3 regions of the Variovorax sp. J31P179 genome follow, and region 1 is predicted to be linked to each of the others. Evidence: predicted binding sites of a transcription regulator. Region 1 holds the regulator's gene; each other region holds the start of a gene.

Region 1 (5,502 bases):
CGTGAGCTACGACACGGCACGCGGCGAACCGCGTGGCGTGCCGGCCAAGGGTCGGGCGGCCGCTGCCGCATCGGAGTTCGGCCATTGCATCGACTGCAAGCTGTGCGTCCAGGTCTGCCCGACCGGCATCGACATCCGCCAGGGGCTGCAGTACGAATGCATCGGCTGCGGCCTGTGCGTCGATGCCTGCAACATCGTGATGGACAAGATGTCGACCCCGCGCGGCCTGATCCGCTACGCCACGCAGAACAGCATGGCCGGGCGCTGGACGCCGCGCCAGGTGCTGCGCCGCGTTCTGCGGCCGCGGGTGCTGGTCTACACCGCGGTGCTCGGCGCGCTGTGCATCGGCCTGCTGGCGAGCCTGGTGACGCGCACGCCGCTGAAGGTCGACGTGGTGCGCGACCGCGCCTCGCTGGCCCGCATCGTCGACGGCGGCCAGCTCGAGAACGTCTACCGCCTTCAGATCATGAACGCCACCGAGCAGGTGCAGCGCTACCGGATCGAAGCCAGCGGCCTCGAGGGTCTGCACGTGTCCTCGGAGCCGGTGGTCGAGGTCGCGCCGGCGCAGTCGCGCTGGGTGGCGGTGCGGCTGCAGCTGCCCTACGGTGCGGCGACGGCCGGTTCCCACAAGGTGTATTTCGACGTTCGAGCGGAGGGCGGCCAGGGCAGCGTGTCCGAGAAGGCCGTGTTCCTGGTCCCGCGATGAAATCCAGGCCCCAAGGAGGCAGAAGATGACCGACAAGAGCAGCCATGACGAAGCGACGCGTCCCTGTCCACCCTGGTGGCGCTTCGGGCTGGTGTGGATGGTGATCGGCGGGCCGGGCCTGGTGGTGATCGCGAGTTTCGCCACCTTGTGGCTGGCCCTGCGCACGCCCGACCCGGTGGTCGACGAGGACTACTACCGCAAGGGCGTGGAGATCAACCGCACGCTGGCCGACAAGAAGCTCATGCCGGCGGTGGCCGGGCGCAACCACGCGGCCACCCCGAGCGCCGACGTGCCGTCGCCGAGGCGCTGAACATGCAGGCGCAACGCTGGATGTGGATACTCTGGCCGGCATTCCTGCTGGCCTGCGCGCTCGAGGTGCTGGTGTTCGCACTGGTCGATCCGGGCGACCTCAACTGGCGCGGCGAGGCGTTGGGCGCCTCTCGCCAGGCGGTCTACACGGCCGGGTTCTTTGCCTTCTGGCTGCTGGCCACGGCGGCGGGCGCCTTGACGCTGCTGCTGGCCCGGCCGGCGGCCGAGCTCAACAGCCCGGCGGATTGACGATGCGGCGCAGCGCCTCGGGATCGAGGATGCGCACGTTGCGCTGCTCGACCTCGACCATGCCGTCGGCCGCGAACTTCGACATCGTCCGGCTCACGGTCTCGAGCTTGAGGCCGAGGTAGCTGCCGATTTCCTCGCGCGTCATGCGCAGCACCAGCTCGGAGCGCGAGAAGCCGCGCGCATGCAGCCGCTGCACCAGGTTCAGCAGGAAGGCCGCCAGCCGCTCCTCGGCCCGCATGCTGCCGAGCAGCAGCATCACGCCATGCTCGCGGACGATCTCGCGGCTCATGATCTGGTGCACGTGGCGCTGCAGCGCCGTCACCTCGCGCGACAGTTCCTCGATGCGCTCGAAGGGCATCACGCAGACCTCGGAGTCTTCGAGGGCGACGGCGTCGCAGGTGTGCTGGTCGTTGACGATGCCGTCGAGGCCGATGATCTCGCCGGCCATCTGGAAGCCCGTGACCTGGTCGCGCCCGTCCTCGCTGGTGACCCGGGTCTTGAAGACCCCGGTGCGGATCGCATAGAGCGAGGTGAAGGGCTCGCCATTGCGAAACAGCGTCTCGCGCCGCTTGATCTTGCGCCGCGTGGCGACCAGGTCGTCGAGGCGCTGCAGCTCCCCGGGCGCCAGTCCGACCGGCATGCACAGCTCGCGCAGGTTGCAGTTGGAACAGGCGACCTTGATATTTTCGGGCTTCATTGATGCAGTCGGGGTCATGCGGGGATTGTCCGTGGGGGGGTGGGCCGGATGCTTGATGCAGGTCAAGGTTTGCGGATCGCGACGGCGGCATAGTGACACACCGAAGCCCATGCCTGCGTCCGCGATGCCTCCCGTCTCCGCTCCAGCCCTCACGCCGCCCATCGTGGTGCCCGCGCCGTCCGTGCTGCAGCGGTTCGACTGCGCCGGGCCGCGCTACACCTCCTACCCGACCGCGGACCGCTTCGTCGACGCCTTCACGGCCGAGGACTATGCCCAGACGCTCGAACAGCGCGGCAGCACCGGCGCCAGCGCGCGGGCGCTGTCGCTCTACGTGCATATCCCGTTCTGCGAATCGCTCTGCTACTACTGCGCCTGCAACAAGATCGTGACCCGCCACAAGAGCAAGGGGCGCGAGTACCTGGACTACCTGGCGCGCGAGATCGCTCTGCAGGTCGAGCGGCTCGGCCGCGGCGCCGTGGTCCGCCAGCTGCATCTCGGCGGCGGCACGCCGACCTTTCTCGACGATGCCGGCCTGCGGACGCTGATGGGCATGCTGCGCGAGGCCTTCACCTTGTCGCCGGACGGCGAGCATTCGATCGAGATCGACCCGCGCACCGTCGACCGCGAACGCCTGGTGACCCTGGCCGCGCTGGGCTTCAACCGGCTGAGCTTCGGCGTCCAGGATTTCGACCCCGACGTGCAGAAGGCGGTGCACCGGATCCAGCCGGCCGGGCAGGTGTTCGACCTGATGGCGACGGCCCGCGGGCTGGGCTTCGATTCGGTCAACGTCGACCTGATCTACGGGCTGCCGCGCCAGAGCGCGGCCTCCTTCGACCGCACGCTGGCCCAGGTCTGCGCGCTGCGGCCCGACCGCATCGCGCTCTATGCCTATGCCCACCTGCCCGAGCGCTTCAAGGCCCAGCGCCGCATCGCGACCGAGGCGTTGCCCGATGCGGCGGCCAAGGTCGAGATGCTGTCGCGCTCTATCGCCGCGTTCACCGAGGCCGGCTACGTCTACATCGGCATGGACCATTTCGCGCTGCCCGGCGACGCGCTGGCGGTGGCCAAGCGGCAGGGCCGGCTGCACCGCAACTTCCAGGGCTACAGCACCCAGCCGGACTGCGACCTGGTGGCGCTGGGCGTGTCGGCGATCGGCCGGGTCGGCGCCACCTACAGCCAGAACGCCAAGACGCTCGAGGAGTACTACGACCTGCTCGACCAGGGCCGGCTGCCGGTGGTGCGCGGCCTGGCGCTGACCCGCGACGACGTGCTGCGGCGCACCGTGATCATGGCGATCATGTGCCAGGGCCGGGTCGATTTCGAGACCATCGGCTCGGCCCACCTGGTCGATTTCGAGCGCTGCTTCGCGGCCGAGCTCGAAGCGCTGGCGCCGCTCGAGGCGCAGGGCCTGGTGGTGGTCGGCGATCGCCACCTCGAGGTCACGCCGCTGGGCTGGTTCTTCGTCCGCGCCATCGCCATGGTGTTCGACCGCTACCTGCAGGCTGACCGCAACCGCACGCGCTTCTCGCGCATCGTGTGATGAGCCCGCACGCTCCCCCATGCAGTCCGCCCTGCTCGCCACCGCATTCGTGATGGGGCTGGCCGGCGGGCCGCACTGCGTCGCGATGTGCGGCGCGGCCTGCGCCGGCGTGATCCGCATCGTGCGGGCACCGGCGGGCGGCGTCGCCGCGCTGCAGTCCCCGGGCCGCTCGCTGCCGGCGGGCGCCTTGTTCCACGTGGGCCGGGTGGCCGGCTATGCGGCCGCCGGGGCGGTGGCGGCCGCCGCTGCCCAGGGCCTGGCGCTGGCGGGCCAGCAGGTCGGCGCGCTGCGCCCGGCCTGGCTGCTGCTGCATGTGTTCGTGCTGGCGTGGGGCCTGCTGCTGGCCGCCTCGGGCCGGCAGCCCGCCTGGGCGCACCGCTTCGGGCGCTGGGCGTCGGCGCGGCTGCAGCCCATGACCCGCAGCCCCTTCGGCGTGCTGGCGGCCGGCGCGCTCTGGGTCGCGCTGCCCTGCGGCCTGCTGTACTCGGCGCTAATGCTGGCGGCCCTGGGCAACGGCGTGCTCGAAGGCGCGGCCGTCATGGCGCTGTTCGCGGCCGGCAGCGCGCTGTCGCTGCTGCTGGCGCCCTGGCTGTGGCAGCGCCTGCGGTCGGGCGCCGGCATCCTGTCGCAGCAGTGGGGCACGCGGCTGGCGGGCGCGATGCTCGCGGCGGTGGCGCTGCAGGCGCTCTGGCTCGACCTCGCGCACCAGGTCGAGGCCTGGTGCCGCTGAGCGAGGGGCCCGTGCCGCTCAGGCGGCGGGCGGCGGCGGTTCCAGGTTCAGGGCCACGTGCAACACGTCGGCGGAATCCTCCAGGCTGGGCACGCGCTCGAAGCCCAGCGCCCGCGACAGCTTCAGCATGCGGGTGTTCTCGCGCAGAATCATGCCGACCAGGCGCCGGGTGCCGCGGCTGCGGGCGTGCGCGATCAGCTGCTCGAACAGCATCCGGCCGAGGCCGCCGCCCTTGAGGTCGGAGCGCACAAGCAGCGCGAACTCTGCTTCGACGTTGTCGGGGTCGCAGACGGTGCGGGCGACGCCGAGCGTCTCGGGCTGGCCGTCCGCCGCCGTGGCCTCGGCGATGAAGGCCATTTCGCGGTCGTAGTCGATCTGGGCCAGCCGGGCCAGTTCGCTGCGCGGCAGTTCGCTGCGCGCCTGGAAGAGCCGCATGCGCACGTCCTCGGGGGTGAGCCTTCGCAGGAAGCGCCGGTGCTGGCCTTCGTCCTCCGGGCGGATCGGCCGGATCGTGATCGGACGGCCGTTCCACTCGGCCTGGCGGACCCACTGCGTGGGATAGGGCCGGATCGCGAAGTTGGCGGCGCCGGCCACCCGGCCGGCCGCGACCCGCAGCCGGGCGTCGAGCGCCAGCGCGCCGTGCTCGTCGACCCACAGCGGATTGATGTCGAGCTCGGCCAGCTGCGGCAGGTCGGCCAGCATCTGCGACACCGCGATCAGCACGTCGTGCAGGGCATCGAGATCGGCCGGCGGGTGGTCGCGGTAGCCGGCCAGCAGCCGCGACACGCGGGTGCGCGAGACCAGCTCGCGCGCCAGGCTGCGGTTGAGCGGCGGCAGCGCGACCGCGACATCGGCCGTCACCTCGACCGCGATGCCGCCGCCGCCGCAGAGGATGACCGGGCCGAAGACCGCGTCGATGCTGGCCCCGACGATCACCTCCTGCGCGTGCGGGCGGTGCGCCATCGGCTGCACGGTGAAGCCGTCGATGCGCGCGCCGGGCTGCAGGGTGGCCAGCGCCTGCCGCATCTCGCCCACGGCCTGTTCAAGCGCGGCCGGGTCGCGCAGGTCCAGCCTGACGCCGCCGACATCGGTCTTGTGGGCGACATCGCGCGACACGATCTTGAGCACTACCGGATAGCCGAGCTCGCGGGCCGCGTCCAGCAGGCCTGCGGCCGACGCCGGGACCATCCGCGTGCGCACCACCGGCACGCCGTAGGCCTGCAGCACCGCCTTGGCCTCGTGTTCGGCCAGCCATTCGCGGCCGTCGGCGG
Region 2 (5,502 bases), on a different contig from region 1:
TCTCCGGCATGTCCTCGCCATGCGTCGTGATCCACGCCCGGTGCGCCTGCAGGCGATCACGCAGCGCCTGTTGCAGGTGGCCCGCCCTGTCGCGGAGACGCGCCACGCGGTCGATGGCATCGGCCGCGAGGTGGAAGCGGTCCAGCCGGTTCAGCACGGTCATGTCGAAGGGCGTGGTGGTCGTGCCCTCTTCCTGGTAGCCGTGGACATGGAAGCTGCCGTGGTTCGTGCGCTTGTAGGTCAGCCGGTGGATCAGCCATGGGTAGCCGTGGTAGGCGAAGATCACCGGCTTGTCGGCCGTGAAGATCGAATCGAACTCCGCATCGGGGAGCCCGTGCGGGTGGGCCGAGGGCGACTGCAGCGTCATGAGGTCGACCACGTTGACGACCCGGACCTTCAGCTCCGGCAGCTCCCGGCGCAGCAGGTCGACCGCGGCCAGCGTCTCGAGCGTCGGGACGTCGCCCGCGCAGGCCATGACAACGTCGGGCTCCACGCCCTGGTCATTGCTGGCCCAGGGCCAGATGCCGAGGCCGACGCTGCAATGCCGCACGGCCGCTTCCATGTCCAGCCACTGCGATTGAGGCTGCTTCCCGGCCACGATCACGTTGACATAGTGGCGGCTGCGCAGGCAGTGATCGAGCACGGACAACAGCGAATTGGCATCGGGCGGCAGATAGACGCGCACCACCCCGGCCTTCTTGTTCACCACATGGTCGATGAAACCCGGGTCCTGGTGGCTGAAGCCGTTGTGGTCCTGGCGCCAGACATGGCTGGTCAGCAGGTAGTTGAGCGACGCGATGGGTCGCCGCCACGGGATCTGGCCCGACACCTTGAGCCACTTCGCGTGCTGGTTGAACATCGAGTCGACGATGTGGATGAAGGCCTCGTAGCACGAGAACAGCCCGTGGCGGCCGCTGAGCAGGTAGCCTTCGAGCCAGCCCTGGCACAGGTGCTCGCTCAGCACCTCCATGACGCGGCCGTCGGGCGACACATGATCGTCCCCGGGCAGGATCTCCGCGGTCGAGGTGCGGCCGGTGACCTCGAAGAGAGCGTCCAGCCGGTTGGACGAGGTCTCGTCGGGGCCCATGACTCGGAAGTTGCGGTCCCGCGCATTGAGCGCCATGACGTCGCGCAGCATCGCACCGGCGACGCGCGTGGCCTCCGCGGTGGCCGCGCCGGGGGCGGGCACCGCCACGGCGTAGCGCCGGAAGTCGGGCATGCGCAGGTCCTTGAGCAACAAGCCGCCGTTGGCGTGCGGATTGGCACTCATCCGGCGCGGGCCGACGGGCGCGAGTTCGGCGAGTTCGGGGTGCAGCCTGCCGTCGGCGTCGAACAGCTCCTCGGGACGGTAGCTGCGCAGCCAGTCTTCCAGCAGCCCCACGTGCGCAGGGTGGTCCGCAAAGCCGCTCAAGGGCACCTGGTGCGCGCGCTGCGTTCCCTCGACCGGCACGCCATCGACCTCGCGCGGGCCGGTCCAGCCCTTGGGCGATCGCAGCACGATCATCGGCCAGCGATGACGGCGGCCGAAGCCATCGCAGCGGGCTTCGTCCTGGATCGCACGGATCGCGTCGAGCGACGCGTCGAGCGCGCCGGCCATCAACCGATGCATCAGTCCGGGCTCGTGGCCCGCGACGATCCGCGGCTCGTAGCCGTAGCCGCGCAACAGCAGAGTCAGTTCTTCATCGCCGATTCTGGCGAGCACCGTCGGGCCGGCGATCTTGTAGCCATTGAGGTGCAGGATGGGCAGCACCGCGCCGTCGCTCGCCGGATTCAGGAACTTGTTGGAATGCCAGCTCGCCGCCAGCGGGCCGGTCTCGGCCTCGCCGTCGCCGACCACGCAGCAGGCCAGCAGGTCGGGGTTGTCGAAGACGGCGCCGTAGGCGTGCAGCAGCGAGTACCCCAGTTCGCCGCCTTCGTGGAGGGAGCCCGGGGTTTCCGGACCTGCATGGCTCGATATGCCGCCCGGAAACGAGAACTGCGTGAACAGCCGGCGCAAGCCGTCGGCGTCGCGACCGATGGCCGGATACACCTCGCTGTAGGTCCCTTCGAGCCAGCTGTTGGCCACCACGCCGGGCCCGCCGTGCCCGGGGCCGGCAATGAAGATCGCGTCGAGATCCCTCGCCTTGATCGCGCGGTTCATGTGGGCGTAGATGAAGTTCAGCCCTGGCGTCGTGCCCCAGTGGCCGAGCAGGCGCGGCTTGATGTGCGCCAACGACAGCGGCTCGCTCAGCAACGGGTTGCCGGTCAAGTAGATCTGCCCGGCCGAGAGGTAGTTCGCGGCGCGCCACCAGGCGTCGAGCAGGGCGAAGTCCTCGGGCTGCGAACGCGGATGGGCGGGAAGCGTCATGGTCGCGCTCGCTTCAATGCGACATCAGCACGGGCAGGGTCATCGATCGCAGCAGCGACCGGGTGGCGCCGCCGAGCACCCACTCGCGCGCCCGGCTGTGGCCGTAGCAGCCCATCACGAGCAGGTCCGCGCTCATGTCGGCGGCTGCCGAGAGAAGTTTTTCCCCGGCCTCGCCCTCCTCCGGGCCGCCCGAGTGCACCTCTGTTTCCACCCCCTGCGCCTTGAGATAGGCATGCAGGCTCCGCAAGGAGGCATCGGCATCCTCGCCATAGCTGATCGCCTGCACGGCCTGCGCACGAGCGAGCCAGGGCAAGGCGGCGGACACTGCGCGCGCGGCCTCGGCCGTCTCCTTCCAGCCGATCAGCACCCGCCGGCCGATGGTGCCGACCGGCCCCGCATACGGCACCAGCAGCGCAGGGCGGCCGCTCTCGACCAGCACGCTGGAGACGAAATTTGATGGCAGCTCTCCCGCATTGGGATCATCCGGGTCGGGCTGCCCGAGGATCAGCAGGTCGGCATAGAGGGCCCGACGGGCGAAGGCCCACGGCGCGTCGGCCATCGGCTCGGTCCAGTGCAGGCGCCTCGACCCTGCCGCGGCGCTCATGAAGGTCGCATGCGCCTTGTCGCGCGAATCCCGATCGAGGGACTGCATGATCGCCACCGCCTCGGCCGCGGCTTCCAGTGCATAGGGATAGCGCAGCAGTGCCGACAGGGTGCACGGCTGGGCGGTCACTTCGGCCTCGAAGGCCTCGGCGACCTGACGCGCGAGCTCGACGCGCTCCGCGGCGCGCGGCGAACTGTCGAGATGAAGAAGGATGGACTTGGGTGTCTGCATGAGGCGCTCCGTGGACGGCGGTGAACGAATGACCCAAGTTATCGCGCGCGAGGCCGGGCGCCCTTGCGCGGCGTCAAACCAGGCGCCGACGGCGCGAAGCGACTTTTCCTTGCGTCCGTCTTCCATCCGCCTTGATTCAGCGCAAGTCCACGGCGACTCGCTGTTTCTATATTGGTGGCTCGATGTACCAAGCGGAGAGGTCGATGAGCAAAGTCCTCGTGGTTTTCTATTCCTACACCGGCACATCGCGCCGGGTGGCCGAACTCTTGTGCAGCCAGCAAGACTGGCCCAAGGCGGAGATCGTGGACGCACGGCCTCGCCGAGGCGTGCTCGGCAGCCTGCGCTGCGTGGTCGAATCACTGTTCAAGCTCCGGCCGGACATCGGCTACGACGGCCCGCTGCCGCGCGACTTCGACGCGGTAGTGCTGGTGTCGCCCATCTGGGCGCTGCAACTGGCCGGCCCGATGCGCAGCTTCGTGGCCAAGCGGCGGGATCATATGCCCGATATGGCCGTGATATCGGTCATGGGAGGCCAGGGCGCGCCCAACGCCGCCGCCGAGATCGCCCAGCGGGTCGGCAAGGCGCCTCTGCTGAGCGCCAGCTTCACCCAGCGCGAGGTCGATGACGGCAGCTACGCCGCCCGGCTGGAGGCCTTCGGTACGGCAGTCAGGGCGGCGAAGGACTCGAAGGGGGTGGTGCGTCCTGCGACCTTGTCGCCGCAGGCGGTCTGAAGCGTGAAGCCCGCTCCCATCGGATGGGGCGCGGCCGCGGTGGGTCTCACCTGCCTGCTGGGTGCCTGCAGCTCCGATCCGGCGATGACGACCGGACCGATCGCGCTGCGTTGGCGCTCGACCCCTTCGTTCTCGTCCCTCGTGGCGAGCCGCAGCGCCAGCGTCGTCGAGATCAGCACGCTCCGGATCGGGCGCGATGAAAGCCCCGGAGACGGCGAGCTCGAGTTCGCTCCGGAGAGCGACTTCGCCGACAGGCTCGCCTGGCCGCTTCCCACGAGCGCGCGCATCAGCCAGATTCGCGATCTCGCGTCCGGCGTCATCCTCAGCAGCGACGGCGTGATCCTGACCAGCGCCCACGTGATCGCCGGCGTCGACGAAGCCCAGGTGCGGCTCGACGACGGAAGGCGCTTCCAGGCCCGGGTGCTCGGCACCGACCCGCGTTCGGACGTCGGCTTGCTGGTCATCGAAGCGACCGGCCTGACGCCGGCAGCCCTCGGGGACTCCTCGCGACTCGCGCCCGGCGACTGGGTCGCGGCGATCGGAGCGCCCTTCGGTTTCCAGGGCAGCGTGACAGCCGGCGTGGTGAGCGCCGTGAACCGCCTCATCGGCGGCGCCGGGGAAATCCCTTTCATCCAGACGGACGTGGCCATCAATCCCGGCAGTTCGGGCAGTCCGCTCTTCAACAGCCGCGGCGAAGTGGTCGCCATCAACTCGTTGATCTACAGCGGCAGCGGCGGCTACATGGGCTTGTCCTTCGCGGTGCCGATCAACCTGGCGGCCGAGGTCGCCAAGCAGCTGCGGGCAAACGGGGAAGTCCGGCGGGCGGAGATGGGCGCCGAATTCCAGGAAGTCACGCCGGCGCTGGCGCGTTCCTTCGGCCTTGCCGGGAAACCGTTCGGAGCGCTGGTGGTGCGGATCGACGGCACCGGTCCCGCCGCCCGCGCCGGCCTGCGCCGAGGCGATGTCGTCACGGCGTACGACGGCGTGGCCATCGGGCACTTCACCGATCTGTTGCAGCGGGTCGCCAAGGACCGCCCCGGCAGCCGGGTCGACCTCGACGTCTGGCGGCATGGCGCCAGGCAGACGATTTCGGTGACGCTCGCCCAGCATCGAGCGCAGAGAACCGCGCTGCCGTCCGGGCTCGCGCCGGATTGGGGTGACGGCGTCGGGCTGACCTTGGGCGAACTGAGCCCCGCGCAATACCGCCAGCTGGGCGTCGAGGGCGGCCTGATGGTGCGCGACGCCGCCGGGCTGGCACGCAGCGAGGGCATTCGTGCGGGCGACCTCATCGTGGCGGTCAACGACGCGCCGATGAACCGCGTCGCGGACTTCAGCCGCACCCTGTCGAACACACCGCCCGGCCAGACCCTCGCCCTGCTCGTCATGCGCGATCGGCGGCTGGCCTATGTGGCGGTTCAACTGCCTTCGGCACCGGCCATGCCATAGCGCGGCATTCAATGCGCCATCAGGATCGGCACATCCATGCGCTCGAAGACCCCTCGCGTCACACTGCCCAGCACCAGCTCGCGGATGCGGGTGTGGCCGTAGCCGCCCATCACGACCAATCCCGCTTGCTTCTGCGCGGCATG
Region 3 (5,502 bases), on a different contig from region 1:
GGACAGCACCCGGCCATTGACGCCGGCATAGCCGGTCTGGGTCCGCAAGGTGCCGCGGGTGTCGCGGCCGGGGCCGTCGTCGTAGTGGTTCAGGCCATCGGCGTACAGCATGCCGGCGTCGAACTTCCAGTCCGGCGTGAACTGGTAGCCGAAGGAAGCGTTGGCGCCGGTCTGCGAGAACGGATCGCGGTCAGGGTTGAAGTTGCCGAACTGCACGTTGCGGTTGGTGGCCGAGACGCTGTTGACCAGCGTGCGGGTGACGTCGAGCGAGTAGGTCGCCGCGCCCGCGCCGCCACTGAAGCCGCCGGTGATCTGCTTGTAGCTGTCGCTGCCGATGGTGGTGGAGGCGCGCGGGTTGAACACCGTCTCGCCCGGCGCCGCCTTGCGCGTGAAGATCTGCACCACGCCGCCGACGCCGTCGCTGCCGTAGAGCGCCGAGCCGGGCCCCTTGACCACTTCGATGCGGTCGATCAGCTCGACCGGGATGTTGTCCCAGACCGGCGTGCCGAGCGTCGCCGAGCCGTAGCGCACGCCGTCGATCAGGAGGATGGTGTGGCGCGCCTCGGCGCCGCGGATGTACACGCTGCTGCCCTTGCCCAGGCCGCCGTTGGCCGAGATCTGCACCCCCGCCATGCGGGCCAGGATTTCGGGCAAGGTACGGCTGGCCTGCTGCTCGATCTGGGCCCGTTCGATCACCACGGTGTCCGACACCAGTTCGTCGATGCGGGCTGGCGCGCGCGTTGCCGTCACGACGGTTTCGGCCAGGGTCGCCGCGGCGGCCTCCTGGGCCGAGGCCAGGTTCGGCAGCGAGGTCAGGGAAACGATGGCCAGCGCGATGGCATGGGCGCGCGGAAGCGGGCACGGCGAAGCGCTGCGGATGGCGCAGGCGGACGAGACGACAGATTTCATGGAAGCGACAAAGATCAATGCCCGTCGCCGGCTTCCCCGCCGGCGTTTGGACGTCATGGCCGCCGACATGCTTCTCTCCATGCGGCAGCCGCCTCGTTGGCCGGTATCCGGGCTGGCAGCGCGGCCCTCGCCGCCTTCCCAGGCGCCTGTTTCAGAGCGCCCAGTGGCTGATTGACGAGGGTGGCATCCGAAGATGCCGTCTGCTTGACCGTTGCGGGGGCAGCGCAGGTTGGCTCGGCCCGATGGGCTCCGCCTCCTGCTTCCCGTTGAACTGCGCCGCGTGAACCGCGGCGCGAGCACCAACGCGTGGAATTGTAGGGTTTCTTGGCATCCGCCTTTCGTGCGGCGATGCAAACACGCCGGCGCCGGTAACTACAATCGTCCTCCATGCCTGCACCGAGCCGTATTGACCAGATCGCCGAGCGCGTCGAACGCCTGCTCGTGCGCCATGAGGAAGTACAGCGCACCAATGCGCTGCTCCAGGACCAGGTCGACGCGCTCACGCGCGAACGCGACACCCTCAAATCGCGGCTCGCCGCGGCGCGCACGCGGCTCGATGCCCTGCTCGACCACCTGCCCGCCGATCCCGGCCAAGACGCTCCCTGATGAAACAAATCGAAGTCCAGATCATGGGCCAGAGCTACCTGCTCGGCTGCCCCGAAGGCGGCGAGCCGCAACTGCGCGAAGCGGTCGAGCGAGTCGACGCCGCCATGTGCAAGATCCGCGACGCCGGCAAGGTCAAGGCGCGCGACCGGATCGCGGTGCTGGCCTCGCTGAACCTCGCTTTCGACCTCGTGCAGCGCGAAGCCGCGCCCGCGCCAGCGCCGCCCCCCGCGCCGGCCGCTGCGGCCGCCGGCAGTGCCGAAGACGACGCACGCGCCGCGCAATTGGTCCAGCGCCTCGACCAGGCCCTCGCCGGCGACGGACATTTACTCTGAAGCGTGGGCGCGCAGGTCACGGCGGGCGTAAAATACGTTTCGTCTGCGGTGCGAAGCTGGGCTCTATATTTCCTTGTACCAATGCTCTCCGGAGCAGGGCTTGGAACATCGCTTGGCGGGTGTGATCATCTCGCGTCAGATGAACCCGAAGCCTTGCTGACCTCGCCCACCTGAACCCTGGTTCAGGATGCGGGTTCGGCTCACACTCGCAGACACCTTTCATCGAAAGCCACGGCCCCGCAACAGGCGCCGTGGCTTTTTTTTTGCACCGGCGCTTTCCCCCGTCGGCATGACGTGAATCAAGTCCGTCCCGGCGACCCTTGTATTAAGCTCTTGGCGGTCCAACCACAGGAGCATTCATGTTCAAGCGAATCCTGGTCGCCACCGACGGCTCCCCCCTCGCCAAGAAGGCCGTGGCAAGCGCCATCGCGCTGGCCTCGCAGAACGGCGCCGAGCTGGTCGCCGTGACCGTGGTGCCACGCTACCCGACCAACTACTTCGACGGCGCCGCCGTGTTCACGCCCGAGGACATCGGCCGCATCGAGAAGCAATGGTCCGAGGCGGCTCAAGCGTCGCTCGACGAGATCGCCAAGCAGGCCGAGGCCAGCGGCGTCAAGGTCAAGACCTCGACGGTCAGCGCCGACCTTGTCGGCGACGCCATCATCGCCGCCGCGAAGAAGCACGACAGCGACACGATCGTCATGGCCTCGCATGGCCGCAAGGGCATCAAGCGACTGCTGCTGGGCAGCGAGACCCAGCATGTGCTCACCCATTCCGACCTGCCGGTGCTGGTCCTGCGCTGAGTCCGGCCCGTCATCCCATCCAGAACAACGAGAGGCCTTGCATGAAGATCCTGATCGCCGTCGACGGCAGCGCGCACACCCAGAAAGCCATCGACTACCTGGCGAAGAACCGCGCCATGTTCATCGACGGCAATGAACTCGTCGTGGTGCACGTGTGCATCGGCGTGCCCGGCCATGTGACCCGCCACCTCAGCAAGGAGATCGTGCGCGACTACTACGCCGAAGAGACCGCCAAGGTGCTCGATCCGCTCAAGGCCACGTTGGCCCGCGCCGGCATCACCAGCTACAAGGTCGACCAGCGCCACGGCCATGCCGCCGAGGAAATCCTCAAGGCCGCCGCCGACTGCGGCGCCGAACTGATCGTGATGGGCACGCACGGCCACGGCCTGTTCGGCCGGGCGCTGATGGGCTCGGTCGCGACCAAGGTGGTGGCCGAGACCGACATCTCGGTGCTGCTGGTCCAGTAAGGCCCTCAGGCCTTGAACAAGGCCTTGTGCTGCTCCCGCAGCAGGGCCTTCTGCACCTTGCCCATCGCGTTGCGCGGCAGTTCGTCGACCACGAAGCAACGCTTGGGGATCTTGAAGTTGGCGAGCTTTTCCTTGAGCTCGGCAATGATCGCCTCGCCGTCGATCGCGGCACCGGCCCGTGCCGTCACGATGGCCACGCCGACCTCGCCGAAGTCGGCATGCGGCACGCCGACGATCGCGCTCTCGGCGACGCCGGCCAGCTCGTTGATGAAGCCTTCGATCTCGGCCGGATAGACGTTGTAGCCGCCGCTGATGATCAGGTCCTTGCTGCGTCCGACGATCGTGACGTAGCCCAGTTCATCGAACTTGCCGACGTCGCCGGTCTTGAAGTAGCCGTCGGCGGTGAACTCTTCCCGGGTCTTCTCGGGCATGCGCCAGTAGCCCGCGAACACGTTGGGCCCGTCGACCTCGATATGGCCGATCTCGCCGGTCGGACACGGCGCGCCGGCATCGTCGCGCACCCGCAGCTGCACGCCGGGGAGCGGAAAGCCGACCGTGCCGCCGCGCCGCTCGCCCTGCACCGGGCTGTAGGGGTTGGAGGTCAGCATCGCGGTCTCGCTCATGCCGTAGCGCTCGAGGATGGTGTGGCCGGTGCGTTCGCGCCAGGCGTCGAAGGTGTCGATCAGGAGCGGCGCCGAGCCGGAGATGAAGACCCGCATGCGGCGGCAGGCCTTCTTCGTCAGCCCGCGCTCGGCCAGCATCCGGACGTACAGCGTGGGCACGCCCATGAAGACCGTCGCCTCGGGCAGTCGGGCCACCACGCGCGCGGCGTCGAAGCGGTTGAACCAGATCATCCGGCTGCCGCTGATCAGTGCGCCATGGATCGCGACGAAGAGCCCATGCACATGGAAGATCGGCAGCGCGTGGATCAGCACGTCGTCGCCGCGCCAGCCCCAGTAGTCCTTCAGCACCTCGGCGTTCGACGACAGGTTGCGATGCGTGAGCATCGCGCCCTTGCTGCGGCCGGTGGTGCCGCTGGTGTAGAGGATGGCGGCGAGATCGTCTTCCTGCTTCGGGGCGATCGCGTGGCGGTCGCTGCATTGCGCCGCCACTTCGAGCAATGTGCCGCTGCGGTCGTCGTCGAGCGTGAAGACATGGCGGGTGCCCGCCGCGGTGGCGATCGGCGCCACCCAGGACGCGTTGGCGCTGCTGCAGACCACGACGGCCGGCTCGGCATTGCCGATGAAATACTCGATCTCGGCGCCCCGGTAGGCGGTGTTGAGCGGCAGGAAGACATAGCCGGCGCGCAGGGTCGCCAGGTACAGCATCATCGCTTCGACCGACTTCTCGACCTGGACCGCGATGCGGGCGCCGGGCTCGAGGTCCAGCGCCTCCAGCAGGTTGGCGATCATGGCGCTGGCGCGGTCCAGGTCGCGCCACGAATAGCACAGGCCGTCGTCGGTCTCGATCGCGATCGCGTCGAGGTCGGAGGGAAAGGCCGCGCTCAGCACGGCGAACAGATTGGCGTTGGAAATGTCGGTCATGTCGATCTCAAAAGACGGGAGGCCGCTTGGCAAGGAAGGCGGCGATGCCTTCGCGATGCTCGGCGCTGTCGGCGTAATCGTAGGCGCTCGCCAGCAGCGGCGCGACACCCGCCTGGGCGCCGGCTTGCCGCAGGGCGGCGAAGGTGGCCTTGTTGAGGCGCGCCGCCGCGGGCGCCAGCGCGGCAATGCGATTCGCGTGGGCCAGCACCTCGGCCCGGAGCTCGGCATCGGGCAGCACGCGCAGCAGGAAGCCGGCGTCACGCAGGCGCTCGGCGCCGTGCACGCTGGCCGCCAGCAGCATGTCGCGCGCCAGCACGTCGCCGATCGCGCCCTGCACCAGCGCCGCCTCGCGCGGCGCCATCGGAAAACCGAGCTTGGCGATGGGGGCGCCAAACTTCGCCGATTCGCCGGCCAGCCGGATGTCGCAGCAGCTCGCGATCTCGAGCCCGGCGCCCATGCAGGCGCCCTCGATGCACGCGACCAGCGGCAGTTCGCAGGCCAGCATGGCGGCCAGCGCCGCCCAGACCTCGTCCTCGTGGAAGGCGCGCAGCTGCTCGACCTCGAAGCGGAACGAGGGGTATTCGGAGATGTCGCCGCCGGCGCAGAAGGCGCCGCCCTCCCCGCCGACGACCACGCAGCGAAGCGCTGGCTGGTGCGCAAGACGCTCGAACACCTCGCGCAGCTCGCGCCACATGGCACGCGTCATGGCATTCAGGCGGCCGCTGTTCGCCAGGGTCACGAAGGCCAGCGGGCCCTCCGTGCGCAGCCCTACCGAAGACGTCATTCCAGCTTCGCCCCCGAAGCCTTGACCACCGCCGCCCAGCGCTTGATCTCCGCATTC

The links. Region 1 encodes FNR, which switches genes on or off when oxygen is low (the NO sensors DNR and NnrR bind a similar motif). Its sites were predicted from a motif close to TTGATNNNNATCAA; they were not measured.
Region 2: QTI17_RS23010 (universal stress protein) is a predicted target of FNR. The motif match lies at 3,314-3,327, and genes of this name have one in related genera.
Region 3: QTI17_RS05565 (universal stress protein) is a predicted target of FNR. The motif match lies at 2,137-2,150, and genes of this name have one in related genera.

Annotation. Positions count from the first base shown of each region.
Region 1 covers NZ_JASZYL010000004.1:19,262-24,763, reverse strand. The annotation lists gene ccoG (cytochrome c oxidase accessory protein CcoG) at 1-706, shown strand, start outside; gene QTI17_RS11200 (FixH family protein) at 732-1,016, shown strand; gene QTI17_RS11195 (hypothetical protein) at 1,019-1,264, shown strand; gene fnr (fumarate/nitrate reduction transcriptional regulator Fnr) at 1,245-1,961, opposite strand; gene hemN (oxygen-independent coproporphyrinogen III oxidase) at 2,086-3,501, shown strand; gene QTI17_RS11180 (sulfite exporter TauE/SafE family protein) at 3,521-4,231, shown strand; gene QTI17_RS11175 (bifunctional acetate--CoA ligase family protein/GNAT family N-acetyltransferase) at 4,250-5,502, opposite strand, start outside.
Region 2 covers NZ_JASZYL010000009.1:108,292-113,793, forward strand. The annotation lists gene QTI17_RS23005 (phosphoketolase family protein) at 1-2,347, opposite strand, end outside; gene QTI17_RS23010 (universal stress protein) at 2,361-3,182, opposite strand; gene QTI17_RS23015 (flavodoxin family protein) at 3,386-3,913, shown strand; gene QTI17_RS23020 (trypsin-like peptidase domain-containing protein) at 3,917-5,359, shown strand; gene QTI17_RS23025 (universal stress protein) at 5,368-5,502, opposite strand, start outside.
Region 3 covers NZ_JASZYL010000002.1:257,163-262,664, reverse strand. The annotation lists gene QTI17_RS05580 (TonB-dependent receptor domain-containing protein) at 1-909, opposite strand, end outside; cobalamin riboswitch at 991-1,228, opposite strand; gene QTI17_RS05575 (DUF904 domain-containing protein) at 1,297-1,515, shown strand; gene QTI17_RS05570 (cell division protein ZapA) at 1,515-1,847, shown strand; gene QTI17_RS05565 (universal stress protein) at 2,207-2,650, shown strand; gene QTI17_RS05560 (universal stress protein) at 2,692-3,117, shown strand; gene QTI17_RS05555 (malonate--CoA ligase) at 3,123-4,661, opposite strand; gene QTI17_RS05550 (enoyl-CoA hydratase/isomerase family protein) at 4,669-5,445, opposite strand; gene QTI17_RS05545 (Bug family tripartite tricarboxylate transporter substrate binding protein) at 5,442-5,502, opposite strand, start outside.